DNA from 4 places in the Alkalibacillus flavidus genome. Region 3 is predicted to be linked to each of the others. Evidence: riboswitches for the same ligand, from Rfam matches in the RefSeq annotation. Region 3 holds a riboswitch; each other region holds the start of a gene.
What was found. A riboswitch is a leader RNA that binds a small molecule or an ion and turns the genes downstream of it on or off. The one in region 3 is predicted to bind S-adenosylmethionine.

Region 1 (3,996 bases), on a different contig from region 3:
GTGTTACGACGTTGTTTATGGTTGTATTAATCGCTGTGAATCAATTTCACCAACAAGTCGCTAGTGACACCCTACAAATGAATACCGTTTTAACAACGCTTGCATTCGCCAGCTTTATAGCGGGATGTGGATTATTTACCTATTGTGCTAGTATGTACGTCTTGACTAGAGTCGGGCAAACACATCAAGCTAAGCGTAATATATGAATGACATAGTGATTAAAGTTTATCATAGAATTGATACGGTCAAAATATACGGTGTCAATTTATTTCACTAGACATCTTTTATCTTTAATGACATTTATTTATAATAGTGTGAGGAGAGGGGAGAGACGATGTTTAGTGATGTGTTTTTACTGTTGTTTTTATTGTTTGGCTTAGGATTATTCGTTTTGAATGTAGTGACCAGTATCTGGTCGTATCGAGATGCGAAACGAAAAGGTAAGAGCAATGAATACGCGATGATTGTGTTATTTGGGACATTGTTTATGCCTGTATTAGGATTCATTGTGTATTTAGTCATTCGGAATGATTGATGGATGAAGCGACCACGGGAGGATGAGCCGTGGTCGCTTTTTTGGTGTCATTCATTCGCCCAAATGTCACTGGCTAAACCAACGATATAACGCAACTTTTCCCATTGTTCGTCTTCGGTTAATTCGTTGCCGTGATGGGTTGATGCAAAGCCACATTGCGGGCTGAGGCGTAGCTGGTCGTGTGGCACATACTGTGACGCTTCTTCGACACGCCTAATCACGGTGTCACGATCTTCAAGAGCGCCGTCTTTAGAGGTTAATAAGCCTAAAACAACACGAGGCCCGTCTTTTGGAATATGTTTCAGCGGTTCAAAACCACCGGACCGTTCATCATCATATTCTAAAAAGAACCCGTCGACGTTTTCGTGAGCTAATAACGTCGGCGCGATTAAATCATAACCGCCTGAAAAAGCCCAAGTTGACCGGTAATTGCCGCGGCATAAATGGGTGGTAACGTAAAGGTCATCAGGCTTATATTTTAAACTGCCGTTCACGACACGTAACGCTAAATCTATTAAATACTCACGCGAATGTGCCCCATCATTAAATGGAATGTCAGGCGCTGATAAGCCGGCGATATAGACGTCATCAAATTGTAAATACCTGACGCCAGCATCATAAAATGCTTGAATCGCATCTTGGTAAGCTTGAATAATGTCGTCAGCATACGTCTCAATATCAGGGTAAATGTCTTCATTTTGAATACCTGCGTTAAAAAACTGATTCGGAATCGGAATCGCTAACTTGGCTACAGCACGCCCATCGACGATCTCGTTTAAATCGTTAAAGTCTTTAATAAAGGGTGATTAGGGTTAAATGAAATAGGTCCTGTGTTACGGACGTTATAGCGTTCGGTTTCGTATTATTGGCAAATTGGTAGCCTTGATCAGGAACGTAGCCTTCCATACCATTAAAAAGTTCCATAAAGTCTAAATGAAACCATGTACGACGGAATTCACCGTCTGTCACGGCTTGTAACCCGATTTCAATTTGTTTGTCGACGATGCGATTAATTTCTTCATTTTCAACTTGCCGCAAACCATCAGCACTGATCTGACCTGCTTTTAAGTCTGCTCTTGCTTGATGGAGTCGCTCTGATCTTAATAGGCTGCCGACATGGTCAGCGCGGAATGGAATCGTTTCGTTTGTCATGATAAATCCCTTACTTTGTGAAATTTAAAAAAGCCTCTTCTTAAAATAAGAAGAGGCTTTGTGTTCATAGATTTCTCTTCTTATCTTCTAGCCGTTGCTACTGGAATTAGCACAGTGTTATGAAAACCTGTTGCTGAAGCTTCAAAGGGCCAGTCCCTCCACTTCTCTCGATAAGAATGTATTCAATTGATTAAATGTTGTCATACGTTGTCTATTTAGCAATGTCAATGATAGATGACATTATTGTGTGACTGTTTTTAAATCGTTCAATATGTCATCCATCGCTTCTTTGCTCGTGCCGGAGTAGTTTTTAATGACTGTACCGTCTGGATTAACTAAGGCAAAAGACGTGCCGTGATTCACTTGTGGTTGTCCATCGACTTTAGAGACTAATGTGTTAAATGAATCCGCAGCAAAACTTTCTATATGATCTTGCGAATAGCCCGTTAGAAAGTCCCAGTTACTATAATCAGCATCGTATTTTTCGCTAAAAGTTTTTAGTTTGTCTGGGTCGTCAACTTCAGGGTCAACGGAGAACGAGATAAATCTTACGTCTAAGTCAGCATTATTGGCTTCTTCCTGTAAACTAGCCATATTCGCGGTCATTGGTGGGCAGACGGTATTACAATTGGTGAAAATAAAGTTAGCCACCCAATAAGTGCCTTCTAAATCAGACAAGCTCACCGTTTCGTTATTTTGATTTGTATATTCAAATGATTCTACATCGACATCAAGTTCCGTCTCCAATTCGCTTGCAGAACTGCCATTACAGGCTGTGAGAATCGTTATGAATGCAAGGACGCTATAAATCACGACATGATTCAAACGTTTCATGATCTCATCAACTCCAATTTATATAGGATTTACACCGTAAGATGTTTTGTTGTCCATATTTTAACACGGGAAAGAAATATTTAGTGTGACAAGACCGTGAATGATTTTACAATTTCTTGACTATTCCGTTTGCGCTGTTTTAAGCGTGATTGTATTAATTTCCGGCCGGCACAAAAAGCGAAACGGAAGGCGCGTCGTTCCTAGTCCGCGTGATGTTATGAGTTGAAGCGGTCGTTGTCCGATCGTCGTTTTGCCTTCGACGTATTTCTGACCGAGTAATGGTGTGATGATATACCCGTAAAACGGAATTTGAACTTGTCCGCCATGGCTATGTCCTGATAATTGTAAATCAAATGGGTAATCAACCACATTATCTGCGAAATCGGGTTCGTGACAGAGTAAGATATGATAACCGTTTTCTTGATTGGTTGAAATAAGCCCGTCGAGTTTAGGGTCACCTAATAAGACATCATCGACTCCTGACAAAGTGATCGTCTCACCTTCACGTTCAAGGGTCACAGTGTCGTTTTGTAGTAACGTAAAGCCACTTGCATTCATTACGTCGCGAATCGGATTTGTCCCGTATCCGCCGTGGTCATGATTGCCGTATATCCAATATTGCCCGAGCGGTGCTTTTAATTGCGATAAAATCGGGATGAGTTTTTCATAACGAGAATCAGAAACGTCGGATGGGTTATCGAATAAGTCGCCAGTAAAGACGATGAGATCAGGGTTTTGCCGTTTCACTTCGCGCACAATGTTATCCATATCATCTAGCGTGACTTGAAAGCCTAGATGTGTATCACTTAATTGGACGATTTTGACATTATGAAAAGCTGATGGTAAGCGGTTTGATTCAATTGTGTCAGCTTTTACGGTTAGCCAGTGTGGTTCGATATCATGAGCGTAATAATAACCACCGTAAGCGGCACCAATTGCGCTTAATGTCCCGATCGTTGATTTTTTTAAAAACGACCTGCGTGTCATCTTGTTCCCCATAGTTAGTCATCCTTTTATATAACGTAAGGTTATTATAGCACGATGCGCATAGGATTAGGAGGATGTCATAAGATTTTGAAAAAACGTCATCAATCCGTTACAATAAGGAATGAATCGAATGAATATTCATTCATTTTAAAAAGTCGAACAAAAAGGTGGTCTAACATGAAAGATGAAGTTGTGATTGTAACAGGCGGTTCGAGCGGTATGGGGATGTATATGGCGAAAAAATTCGCGAAAGAAGGGGCGCATGTCGCCATCACGGGACGGAATGAGGAGAAGTTGCAAGCTGCTCAAGACGACATCCAGCAAGACGCGACAGGAGAGGTCATGACCGTTTCGATGGATGTCAGGAAGATTGAACAGGTTGAAAAAATGGTGCAAGACGTGCATGAGCGGTTCGGTCGGATCGATCACCTCGTCAATAATGCAGCAGGTAATTTTATCGCGCCTGCTGAAAAATTGTCGCCTAACGG
Region 2 (3,996 bases), on a different contig from region 3:
GTAAAGCCCGGAAACTTTGACGAATTCCAATCAAATTTACCAGCATCAACTAACACACCACCTAGTGTCGTGCCATTGCCACCTAACCATTTCGTTGCTGAGTGTACGACGAGGTCTGCTCCATAATCGATTGGACGAAGTAAATAAGGTGTCGGGAATGTATTATCAACGATTAATGGTACACCTGCTTCATGCGCAATCTCTGCTACTTTTTCTATATCTAATACGTGTAAACCAGGGTTTCCAATCGTCTCAGCAAACACCGCTTTCGTATTCGGTGTAATTGCTTGGCGGAAATTTTCCGGTTCAGTTGGATCGACAAAGTGTGTCGTAATGCCATGCTTCGGCAATGTCGTTGAAAATAAATTATATGTGCCTCCGTATAACGTAGAAGCTGCTACAATCTCATCTCCTGCTTCAGCTAAATTAAAAATCGCACCTGAAATCGACGCCATACCACTGGAAAAAGCTAAAGCACCAATGCCTCCTTCTAACTGAGCCACTCGATCTTCAAACACTCCGACTGTTGGGTTGCCAATACGTGAATAGATAAAGCCCTCTTCTTGTAAAGAAAATAAATTTGCTGCGTGTTCTGTATGATTGAACTGATAAGAGTTCGTTTGATAGATCGGTAATGCGCGTGCTCCCGTTGCTGGATCTGCTTCTAAACCACCGTGAATTCCAATTGTTTCGACTCGATACTGTTCTTGATTACTCATATTAATCGCTCCTTATTTATCTATTTGTTGAAGGACCTTTTCAACTTCTGGTCCCCAATGATCAAATTCAACTAAAAATCCATCATGACCAAATGCTGTATCAACATGTATATAACGGGCTTCCTTATCAAATGCTTGAAGATCTTGGATAAATTTTTGGATATCTTCTGGCGGATATAACAAGTCATGTTCAAAACCAAATGCATATACAGGGACTTGCCAATCAAAAAATATTTGTTCTAAATCACCCTGTCCTCGACTAAGATCATGACTGTTCATCGCCTCTAACAAAACTAAGTAACTATTCGCATCAAAACGTTCGGCAATTTTTTCTGCCTGATAGTTTAAATAATGCACGACTTGATATTGATCACCATCGTGCTCTCGGTTAAACCGCGATTGGAATAACGGCGCAGAACGATAGGTAATCATGCCAATCGAACGTGCTAAACCAAGTCCGTCTTTCGGGATTTTTCCTTGCTGCCAATTAGGATCTTGGCGGATCGCTTGAGCCGAAATATGATTAAACGCGATTGCGTAATCACTGAACTGAGGAGTAATTGCTAGTGGAATAATCGATTTAATAAACCACGGATACATCACCGCCCACTCCAGCACTTGCATGCCCCCTAATGAACTTCCCATAACAGAATGGAGTTGATGAACACCTAACTTTTTTAAAGCTAAAAATTGAATCTCGACTAAGTCACGGACTGTTAAAGTCGGAAAATCAGCACCATATATCTGGCCCGTTTCTGGACTTAGCGATAAGGGCCCTGTAGAGCCATGACATCCACCTAATGTATTAAAAGTGATCACCTCATATTGATCGAGATCAACATAACCTCCTTCATGGATTAACCCTCGCCACCATCCAGGGGAATCTTCTGTACCTACTGTGATATGATTGCCTGTTAAAGCATGGCAAACGAGGATGATGGGTTTACCTTTTGTTCCAGCGCGTTCATAAACAAGTTCAATTTCTTCAAGAAACGTCCCTGACTCTAACGTCACGTTCGGAATAGCTACACGATCAGTGACTCGGTTCATATTGCTGTCATCCTTTCGCTTTCAAAACCATAAAAAAACCTCCCTATCTTTTAAAGATAGAGAGGTGTAAATAGACGAATCCATTTGTCTCTCTTATCTCCCAAAGCAAATCATTCGCTTTGCTGGAATTAGCACCTTTCAAACCGTTGTTTGAAGGTTGCCGGGCGTCGTCGGGCCAGTCCCTCAGCCACTCTTGATAAGAGTTTAATTTGTTATACAATTTTGTTAATTTGATTATATGCACCTTACCATGCCGTTATACGAACGTCAACAAAAAGATTAAACTTCTTGTTTTTTCGATGCTTCAATCTTCGCTAATTTAGCTTGGACTTCTTCCTCTGTTAAACCGTGCTCCTCGATATAACGGTTGCGAGGGTGCGTACGGCATTCAGGTGAGCAACTTCTTAAATAAAAATGCTCGTTCTCTTCAGAGGAAAGAATTTGTTCGTTACAGTCAGGATTTGCACAATTAATATAACGTTCACATGGTTCACCTGTGAAATAATCGCGGCCGACAACATTATGTTCAACCTGATTGATCGGCACTGTAATGCGCTCATCAAACACATAGCATTGACCGTCCCACAAATCGCCTTTCACTTCAGGGTCTTTGCCGTAAGTGACGATACCACCATGTAATTGTCCGACATCATCAATGCCTTCTTCTTTCAACCAACCAGTGAATCGTTCACAACGGATTCCACCTGTGCAATACGTTAAGACACGTTTACCTTCAAGCATGTCTTTATTTTCTTTAATCCATTCAGGTAATTCACGGAATGTACGAATATCCGGACGAATTGCGCCACGGAAATGACCGACATCATATTCATAATCATTTCGCGCATCGAGAATAATCGCATCATCACGCTGCATTTCTTCGTAAAATTCTTTCGGATCGAGGAATTCAGCTGTGTCTTCGATCGGCGACACATCCTCTTCTTCATCCAAACTTAAATTAACGATTTCGTCGCGATGACGGACGTGCATTTTCTTAAATGCATGATCGTCCGCTTCATCAATTTTGAATTCCATGTCCGCAAAACGTGGATCTTCACGCAAAGCTTCCATATACTTATTCGTTTGTTCAACTGTACCTGAAACGGTTCCGTTCAACCCTTCCTCAGCAACTAAAATCCGACCTTTTAATCCGAGGTCGAAACAGAATTGTAAATGCTCATCACGGAACGTTTCCGGATCGTCAATTGGAACGTACTTGTAATAAAGCAATACTCTGTAATCCTTGTTAGACATAATGACCACCTTGCTTATATATTTTTTATTTATTAATTAGCTAAATTCATCAACACTGTATTATATAATATCATAGCCATTTCAGCAACGAAATCAATTTGCGTAAGTGTTCAAAAGCGTTCACATTTAAAAGTTTTCTAGTCCGTGATAGAGTTATGTTTGACAGTGAAAATGAGGTGATACGATGAAGCCAATCGAAAGTCATATTGTTCAATACCGTGGCAGTCATGGCGATTTCGGTTTTGAACAAGGGCAAGCTTTAAAAGAGTCGAAAATCATACATAACCGCTTGAAACATTGGAATGTTAGACGACCGCGGTTTCACATTAATATTGAAGAAACGAAACAAAAGTTCATGGATTTCGCCCCGCAAATGTGGCGTGAACTAGAAGGGTTGCGCGACGGGTTAGAGATGCCAATGGAAGATGTGCTTCGCGATTTTGGAGGATACCGCGTTGAGATCAATCGAAGTGGCTGCTCGATTTTAACCGAGCGTGATTATATGATTCGTAACTACGATTACCACCCGCAAACGTATGAAGGACGCTTCAGTTTATTCCAGCCTAACGATGGAGGTTTAGCGACAATTGGGCCGACATCACGATTAACGGGACGCATGGATGGCATGAATGAACACGGACTCGTCATGGCTTATAATTTCACACACCGTAAAACGCCTGAAGATGGATTTGTCTGTTACATGATCGGACGGATGATTTTAGAAAATTGTCGTAACGTCGAGGAAGCCAAGCAATTTCTACAAGAAGTGCCACACCGAAATGCATTTAGTTATATTTTGCTTGACCCAAATGGTGAAACATATGTTGTAGAAGCAAGCCCTCGTGGCGTTGCAGTAAGGGAAGCCAACGTCTGTACGAATCATTTTGAAAAACTGACGAGCGAAAACCGTCACCATTTAGTCGATTCCTACAAACGACAAGAGGCGATTAATGACCAACGTTATCCAAACATG
Region 3 (3,996 bases):
GAATTAGTCAAGGAAGCTTATGAAATCAGCTTTTGTGACCAACGTCGACATTAGACCGTCCGGGTCGTCACGGGAACAGCACGAAGGCGCACAGGACGTGGGTCACTTCGGCGTTCGGACAGGACGTCCGGTACTTAGCCGAAGTTCCTTTGTCCCCCGAGGGATGCACCTGCGTCTTCTCGTATCGCTTCGAAGCAGGCTTCCTCGGTGCAAGTTGCAAGGAAGCATATTCGATGAGGTTGCCTGGCTCGAGCCGTGCCCCGGTAAAGGAAACACGGCGATTGCGCCAGCAGAGCCGATGTTGAGTTTATGTCACGAAGAACCAAGCGAAGTGTTTTGATGAAGCGTCATTCAAACAGGAAACCCGAACAATTTATTTTATTAAAATTGTTCGGGTTTTACTTTGTTTAATTAGGCTTTGTGCCAACCTCGTTTCACATTATTGAGCTGGGAAATAGTCGCCGACGATTTTAATCACTTCAACGAAATCGTCTTGATCGCCAAAGTGCCCAACTATGTTACCTTCTAAATCAATCAAAATTGTTGTAGGAACACCGTCAGACTCGTATTGGTCATACACCTCACGACCGTTATCTTTCAAAACAGGTTGTGTTAAAAATTGCTCTTGGAACTTGTGTGCTTCTGATTCATCGCGTTCGCGTCCAGGCACGTTGATGGTAACCATTTCGATGTTGTCGTGGCGCATCGTTTTATAAAACTGTTCTTTTTTCGGTAAATCACGAGAACAATCAGGGCACCAAGATACCCAAAATGTTAAAATAATCACTTTCTTGCCAATATAATCATTTAAATTAAATGTTTCATGCGGATTGTCTAAATACGGAAGTTCAAACATGGGTGCTTTCATACTCTCAGTCCTTTATTAAAATTTTTTGTTTAAAAACAATTGACCTTCTTCTATACCTATGCTAACATACAATTCATTGAAAGTTGAATAATGAACTTCTTATCCAGAGAGGCGGAGGGAACGGCCCTATGAAGCCCGGCAACCGTTATGACAAGCTCATAATTGGTGCTAATTCCTGCAATGTGAAGGCATTGTAAGATAAGACGGAGTAAACCTCTTTCTTGTTCTTACAAGGAAGTTTTTTTATTCAGCAATACATTAATAGACTAACGTGATAATGAATTAAAACATAATCTCTTATCCAGAGAGGTGGAGGGACAGGCCCTGTGAAGCCCGGCAACCGTCATGATGTCATGATAGGTGCTAATTCCTTCAAAGCATGTGCTTTGAAAGATAAGAGAACGACTGGTTAATCATCTTGCAAACCTTTCTGTTCTCTTATATGGCAGAAAGGTTTTTTTATGTTTGAACGATTTGTTACTGACAACGAGGAGGGAACGCTTGTGATATCGATTAAACAATTATCGAAATCGTTTAAAACAAAAGATCAAACAGTCCAAGCTGTTGATAATGTGTCACTCAATATAGAGAAGGGTGATATATTTGGAGTCATTGGTTATAGCGGTGCTGGTAAAAGTACCTTTGTTCGTTTAATTAATCGATTGGAAGATCCGACTGACGGTGAAATCATTTTAAATGGCCAAGATATGACAGACTTAAGCAAGTCGCAATTACGTTTAGAACGCCAAAAGATCGGGATGATTTTTCAACATTTTAATTTACTTTGGTCACGTACCGTTTATGAAAATGTCGCATTCCCACTTGAAATAGCTGGGGTTCCAAAGGCAGAGCGCGAAAGCCAAGTACTTGAATTAATCGAGCTCGTCGGTTTAAAAGGGCGGGAACAATCGTATCCATCGCAACTAAGTGGTGGGCAAAAACAGCGTGTTGGCATCGCTCGTTCACTAGCGAACGACCCGAAAGTGTTATTATGCGACGAGGCGACATCAGCATTAGACCCTGAAACGACCGATGACATTTTAGACTTGCTCGTTTCGATTAATGAAAAATTAGATTTAACGATTATTTTGATTACGCACGAAATGCACGTCATACAGAAGATTTGTCATCGTGTTGCGGTCATGGAACAAGGGACTGTCGTCGAGCAAGGGGACGTATTGGATGTCTTTATGAATCCGCAATCGAAAACGACGAAACGATTCGTCCAACAATTAAACCCACAAGAAGGGTCGGTCGATGAGTTAAAAGAATTTATAACATCTGACGATCATTCCGAAGTGGTGAAATTACATTTTGTTGGACATAATGCGAAACGCGCGTTGATCAGTGATGTGTCGAAGCAATTTGATATCAACGTGAACATTTTACAAGGCTCGATTTCGCCGACCCAAGAAGGGGCTTACGGCACGCTTTATGTTGAATTCCAAGGAGAGCCCGAGACGATTGAAAGCGTGATGAATTACGTCATGTCGACAGGTGTAGAAGTTGAGGTGATTAAACATGTTGAGTAATTTATTCCCAAACGTCGAAATGGATAAAATGTGGGTTGCCACATATGAAACGCTTTATATGACGTTCATTTCAGTATTCGGCACATTTGTACTCGGTATATTACTCGGACTATTGCTATATTTAACGGCTAAAGGGAATTTGTGGCAAAACCAAACGCTTAATTCGATTGTCGCTTCTGTCGTTAACGTATCGCGTGCGATTCCGTTTATTATCTTAATTTTACTCTTATTCCCATTTACAGACTTTATACTCGGCACCATTCGTGGGCCGAATGCCGCATTACCAGCTCTCATTGTAGGGTCAGCACCTTTCTATGCAAGACTCGTTGAGATTGGCTTGAAAGAAGTTGACAAAGGCGTGATTGAAGCGGCAAAAGCGATGGGTGCAAAAACGCGTACGATTATTTTTAAAGTGCTATTGCCAGAATCAATGCCAGCTCTTATCTCTGGTATTACCGTTACAGCGATTGCGTTAATTAGTTATACCGCTATGGCCGGTGTGATTGGAGCTGGCGGGTTAGGCGACCTTGCTTATATGGAAGGGTTCCAACGTCGAAATAACGATGTCGTCTTAGCTTGTACGATCTTCATCGTTGTTATTGTATTCATTTTCCAATTCCTTGGCGATTGGATTTCAAAACGAATCGATCACCGTTAATTAATGAGTATTGGACTCGTTAAGATAAATTATAGAAACAAATTTAAGAGGAGTTTTAACATGAAAAAAACATTATTCTTTTTAGGAACAGTATTACTAGCTATCGTCTTAGTTGGTTGTGGAACAGGCGAAGCTGATGGTAACAGCAATAGTAGTAATGAAGGTAGTAACGGAAACAGTGATGAGCCAGTTGAATTAACAGTTGGTGCAACACCAGTCCCACACACTGAAGTGTTAGAAGAAGCGAAGCCACTCCTTGAAGAAGAAGGTATTAACTTAACGATTGAAACGTTTCAAGATTACATTTTACCGAATGAAGCGTTAGCAGATGGTACGTTAGATGCGAACTATTTCCAACACATTCCTTACTTAGAGGATCAAAAAGAACAAGCTGGTTATGATTTCGTTAACCTTGGCGGTATTCATATCGAGCCGATGGGTATTTATTCAAAAAATATTGATGATATTGAGAATGTCGAAGAAGGTACAGACGTGATTATGAGTCGTTCAGTTGCTGACCATGGTCGTATCCTTTCCTTATTACAAGAACATGGTCTTGTTGAATTAGACCCAGATGTTGATCCTGTAGCATCAGAAGTAGATGATGTTGTAGAGAATCCGAAAAACTTAAACTTCGATGCAAGTATTGAAGCAGGATTTTTAGTTGAAAACTATAAGCGTGAAGAAGATGCACTAGTGGCGATCAATACAAACTATGCGATTGAAGGCGGCTTGAAACCGACAGAAGATGCGTTAATCGTTGAGGGTTCTGAATCACCATATGCGAACGTGATTGCTGCACGTGCAGAAGATGAAGATTCTGAAACGCTTCAAACATTAGTGGAAGTTCTTCGTTCAGATGAAATTCAAACGTTCATGGAAGAAGAATACGACGGTGCGGTTGTACCAGTTAACGAATAATTCAGCAAATTCAAAGC
Region 4 (3,996 bases), on a different contig from region 3:
AACAGCCGCGGTATCCCCTCGCTCTGTGTAGCGCACTAACGGATAGGGACTAAGTCGTTTGCCGAATAGATATTCTTCAAGCGTTTTTTCTCCCATTGGCAAACCGTCTACATCAATCGCCTCAATCGATTGTTTTAGACGGTCAACGCTTGATTGATCCGCTATACTATCAATATAAGTAATCGCAATATCTTTTTTCGATCGTGTGCCAACTTGTAAATATTCCATATTGAGTGAGCGGTCACGGATGTGACGCCGAATTAAGCCAGCGTTAAATATGATGGTTTCGACAAAACCGTCCCGCGGCCCGCGCACAACGCGCTCTAAATCAGGTTCTTGCGGCGAGCGAATTGTATACTCGCGGGTATCGACTAAGATCGCTTCATCGCACTCTTCAATGATAAACGCCGATTGCCCAGATAAGATTTGTGTGATGATACCCTCTAAATCATTGGATGTTTCTACTTCTTGGTGTGGTATGATTGATTGCGTTAACGTTTTGATAGGGTGGCGTTTGAGGCTATCGGGTTCTAAATGTTTTAAGCTTTTTAACGTTTCCACGAGTGAATAAGTATTCGCAAAACCGTCGACATAAAATAATGCAATTTTGTGGTCACCATAGACGAGTTGGTGATGAATGACATCGAAATTTTGATCGACGCGAAGCTCATCTAATAAGTATTGGACATTGTGTTTAAAATGTTTGGAAACAGGTTTTTTGGAAGCATCCATGATGTCACCTTCTTTAAACGGACTTAGTGTTAGTATTGAAAGGTGAGGTCAACTTATACGCAAAAAAGGATGATATAGGTGAAAATAATAGGACGGATAGGTGTTTTGTTTTTTGTTATACCGGCGATTATAGGATTTGGAGAAGTGGGGAGGACAGGATCTGAATCCGTATGGCTCGTTTACTCGCTTTTGTTCGGTTTGAGTTTACTTCAAATTGGGTTTATGGAGTGGTTAAGAGTTGAAAAGCGAACTATGGTGAAGGTAAGTTTAGTAGCCATCGTTGTTGCTATTCCGTTTTTAATGATGAGTCAGTTTGTGTCGTTATTAGATTTAGCAGGGGAAGTCGGGCAAGACGTGATATATAACCATGTTAGTTTATGGCCGGTGGGTGCTTTGTCATTAGGTTTTCCGGTAGGCTTACTGTTATTAGGCGTTGCTTTATTTAAGGATGGTCACCGTAGAGGGATTGGTTTATCACTCGCAGCTGTTGTGATGGCAAGCGGCCTTGTGATCGAACCGTTCGTGCATCATATTGGCATTATGCTAGTGTCTGTTATGTTATGGGTGGTATGGTCACAAAAATAAAACATCTCCACGCCTTTTAAAAGGTGTGGAGATGATTAAGGTTTACATACCCATATCTTGCATCATGGCGTCATTCATCATTTGGTTCAATTCTTCAAATGTAATGATCTCTTCGTTTTCAGGGTCAATCGAAAACTCTACATCACCATTCATGTTGCTGTAGGTGGATTCCATTGACATATAAAATTGCATTGAATCGTCCGACTCAGGGTCTTCGAATAATAGATCAGCTTCAAATTGGTCTTCTTGAATTTGATCGTCTTCAATGACCATCGACATATCAAACTGTTCCACGGTTAAGACTTCTGACATTTCTTCCATCATCGTGTCAAAGTCTTGGTCCATCGTTGCCATGTCTTCTTCATTGAACATTTCATCGAACTCTTCCATAAAGGCTTCCATTAGGTAGCGGAAGTCCTCTTGAGTGAATGATACAGTATAGCGGCCGTCTTCTTGTGTGAATTCAGAACCGTCTTTTTGTTCTAGAAAATCATTCATAATCGTTTGGGCACGCTGTTGTAATTCTTCTTCATCGATTTCCGGCATATCTTGACCTTCGACGTTTTGCATCTCTTGTAAGTCCATTTTGATTAATTTACCTTTAGCTTCTTCAGGGACTGGGAACATCATGCCCAGGCTCTCTGTTAAACTGTCGGTTTTCATATACATCGTTTGGTTTTCAAGATCTTGCAAGAATGGAAGTTTAAAGTCTAACGTAAACGGTGGCATTGAACCGCTGACGTCTAATACAGCTTCTTGTAATTGTTGATTCGAATCATATGTTTGATCCACTTGTAATTCTAAATCGTTAATCACGCTCGTTAATTGATTAAACATCGGGTCGTTCATGTCACCGTTTAATTCAAAATCTAAACTAGATGACGACTGGTAGCTTTCGGCGTTCATAAGGCCATCGAATGCGTCGACCACCACTTCCTTATCGCTGCGACTTTCTCCACATGCTGCTAATAAGACAACGAGTGCAATAACAGCAGTGACTAGAAGTCTTTTCATACTTGTATTCCCCTCTCCTAAATAATTACAACCTAATCATAACATATTTTGACTGCACAAAGTGTTGAAAGTCGTAAATTTATTGCATGATTTTTTATCCAGCTTAAGTTATTAAATAATTCCGCTTAGTTATTTCAAAAGGTCGCTCATTTATGAAATAAATATAAGGAGTTATCTCAAAACTGAAGAGGTGCTATAAATATACCCGCGCTAAAATAGTTAGCGCGGGTGAGGTGCATGCCTTTATTTCTCCCATTCTGCTTTATGAGCATCAGGGTCACGTTCGTTGTGGGGAAGGCCGGCTACGATCGCTTCATAGCGTAAATAATGTTCGAAAGCGTCTGGTCCGAGTTCTTTTAACTTCAAAACAGCATCTTCGGTAATGGTAAAGGTTAGTTGTTCTTTCGCGTTTTTGGATAATGTGAATAAATAATAGGGTTTTGTTTCGTGTTCACCTATTTCATCTAGTACATCGTCACGTTCAGCTTCAACACGACGATGCGTGATAGCCCAATTGTAATATTCTTCATTCAGTCGCTCTTGAAGGACTCGTGCCGCAACGGACACCACTTGGCTCGCATCAGCATGCTTCATATACATCGATTTCGCAAAACTCATTTAAACATCGCTCCTTTTTATCGTGAATGACGACAAATTATCAAGCGATTGATTGGGATGAGCGTCACGTTCGAACCTCCTTTCATCGAATTAGACATAAAAAAAGCCTGTCACTCGGTGATCGAATGACAGGCTTCACTTACCGCTCAATATCACTCATCACCCAGGTGATAGTCACCTGCTGGTAGGGGCACCTTAACGTTTGTCAGGTTGCCGTGGGGTCTTAGAGCCAGTTCTCTTACCCACTCTTGATAATATGTCCACCATTAGTTTAACAAATATTGAATCGAATGTCTAATATTAGTCTTTTTGCACAATAAAGCGTAGCTTTGTCTCGCCAACAGATATGCGAGCAGGCGTCGTGATGTACGTTTCCCCATCGGTATCGACTTCTAATGATTGATCAGATTGGACATTAATCGCCCTCGTTTGGAAATGGCGAATTTGCTCGATTTGTTTTGAACGGCTAAACACATTTTTCAAGGATAGCCATTCTTTAATCGTATTCATATTTGATTCTTCCACGACGATGACATCTAACAAGCTGTCGTTGACTGAGATATCATCTATTGGAAAATGGTGAGTCCCGATAAAATACCCGTTCATCACGAGCAACATCGCTGCATCGATTTCATAGTCTCCATCTTCAGATGTCACATAAAACCGTTTCGTGTCACCTTCTTGGAAAGACTGAATTGCACTTATAAAATAACTTAACGTGCCAAACGATTCTTTTAGCTCTTCATCAATGCCTTCAGACGCATCTGTGATGAGTCCCATACCAGCGAAATTCGTATAGTAGTGGTCATTAATCTTGACAATATCAAAGTCTTGAATTGTATGGTTGTCTAATAGAGCACCGAATTTTTTAAGGTTTTGAGGCAAGCCAAGCGTTCTCGAAAAATCATTACACGTCCCGCCAGGTAATAATAATATCGGTGGCACATTGTCTGTTTCCGCTAACTCATTCACCGCTGTATGTAAAGTCCCGTCGCCCCCGTACAAAATGAGCAGATCATAATGGTGGACTTGGCGGCACTGTTCTTT

Region 1: it holds a riboswitch for S-adenosylmethionine, as region 3 does, so the genes downstream of both, ABID56_RS00240 (5-methyltetrahydropteroyltriglutamate--homocysteine S-methyltransferase) here and ABID56_RS08835 (methionine ABC transporter ATP-binding protein) in region 3, are expected to answer to the same signal.
Region 2: it holds a riboswitch for S-adenosylmethionine, as region 3 does, so the genes downstream of both, metX (homoserine O-acetyltransferase MetX) here and ABID56_RS08835 (methionine ABC transporter ATP-binding protein) in region 3, are expected to answer to the same signal.
Region 4: it holds a riboswitch for S-adenosylmethionine, as region 3 does, so the genes downstream of both, ABID56_RS10855 (hypothetical protein) here and ABID56_RS08835 (methionine ABC transporter ATP-binding protein) in region 3, are expected to answer to the same signal.

The regions. Positions count from the first base shown of each region.
Region 1 covers NZ_JBEPMX010000001.1:43,682-47,677, forward strand. The annotation lists gene ABID56_RS00230 (hypothetical protein) at 1-206, shown strand, start outside; gene ABID56_RS00235 (PLDc N-terminal domain-containing protein) at 335-535, shown strand; partial or broken gene ABID56_RS00240 (5-methyltetrahydropteroyltriglutamate--homocysteine S-methyltransferase) at 583-1,687, opposite strand; SAM riboswitch class I at 1,765-1,864, opposite strand; gene ABID56_RS00245 (SCO family protein) at 1,928-2,521, opposite strand; gene ABID56_RS00250 (metallophosphoesterase) at 2,642-3,520, opposite strand; gene fadH (2,4-dienoyl-CoA reductase) at 3,686-3,996, shown strand, end outside.
Region 2 covers NZ_JBEPMX010000017.1:32,304-36,299, reverse strand. The annotation lists gene ABID56_RS12505 (O-acetylhomoserine aminocarboxypropyltransferase/cysteine synthase family protein) at 1-719, opposite strand, end outside; gene metX (homoserine O-acetyltransferase MetX) at 732-1,769, opposite strand; SAM riboswitch class I at 1,860-1,972, opposite strand; gene trhO (oxygen-dependent tRNA uridine(34) hydroxylase TrhO) at 2,049-3,023, opposite strand; gene ABID56_RS12490 (C45 family autoproteolytic acyltransferase/hydrolase) at 3,208-3,996, shown strand, end outside.
Region 3 covers NZ_JBEPMX010000008.1:80,045-84,040, reverse strand. The annotation lists gene ABID56_RS08840 (TlpA family protein disulfide reductase) at 440-868, opposite strand; SAM riboswitch class I at 965-1,073, shown strand; SAM riboswitch class I at 1,163-1,268, shown strand; gene ABID56_RS08835 (methionine ABC transporter ATP-binding protein) at 1,372-2,400, shown strand; gene ABID56_RS08830 (methionine ABC transporter permease) at 2,390-3,058, shown strand; gene ABID56_RS08825 (MetQ/NlpA family ABC transporter substrate-binding protein) at 3,119-3,979, shown strand.
Region 4 covers NZ_JBEPMX010000012.1:11,090-15,085, forward strand. The annotation lists gene ABID56_RS10840 (spore germination protein) at 1-732, opposite strand, end outside; gene ABID56_RS10845 (hypothetical protein) at 877-1,317, shown strand; gene ABID56_RS10850 (hypothetical protein) at 1,360-2,331, opposite strand; gene ABID56_RS10855 (hypothetical protein) at 2,575-2,949, opposite strand; SAM riboswitch class I at 3,103-3,207, opposite strand; gene ABID56_RS10860 (diacylglycerol/lipid kinase family protein) at 3,250-3,996, opposite strand, start outside.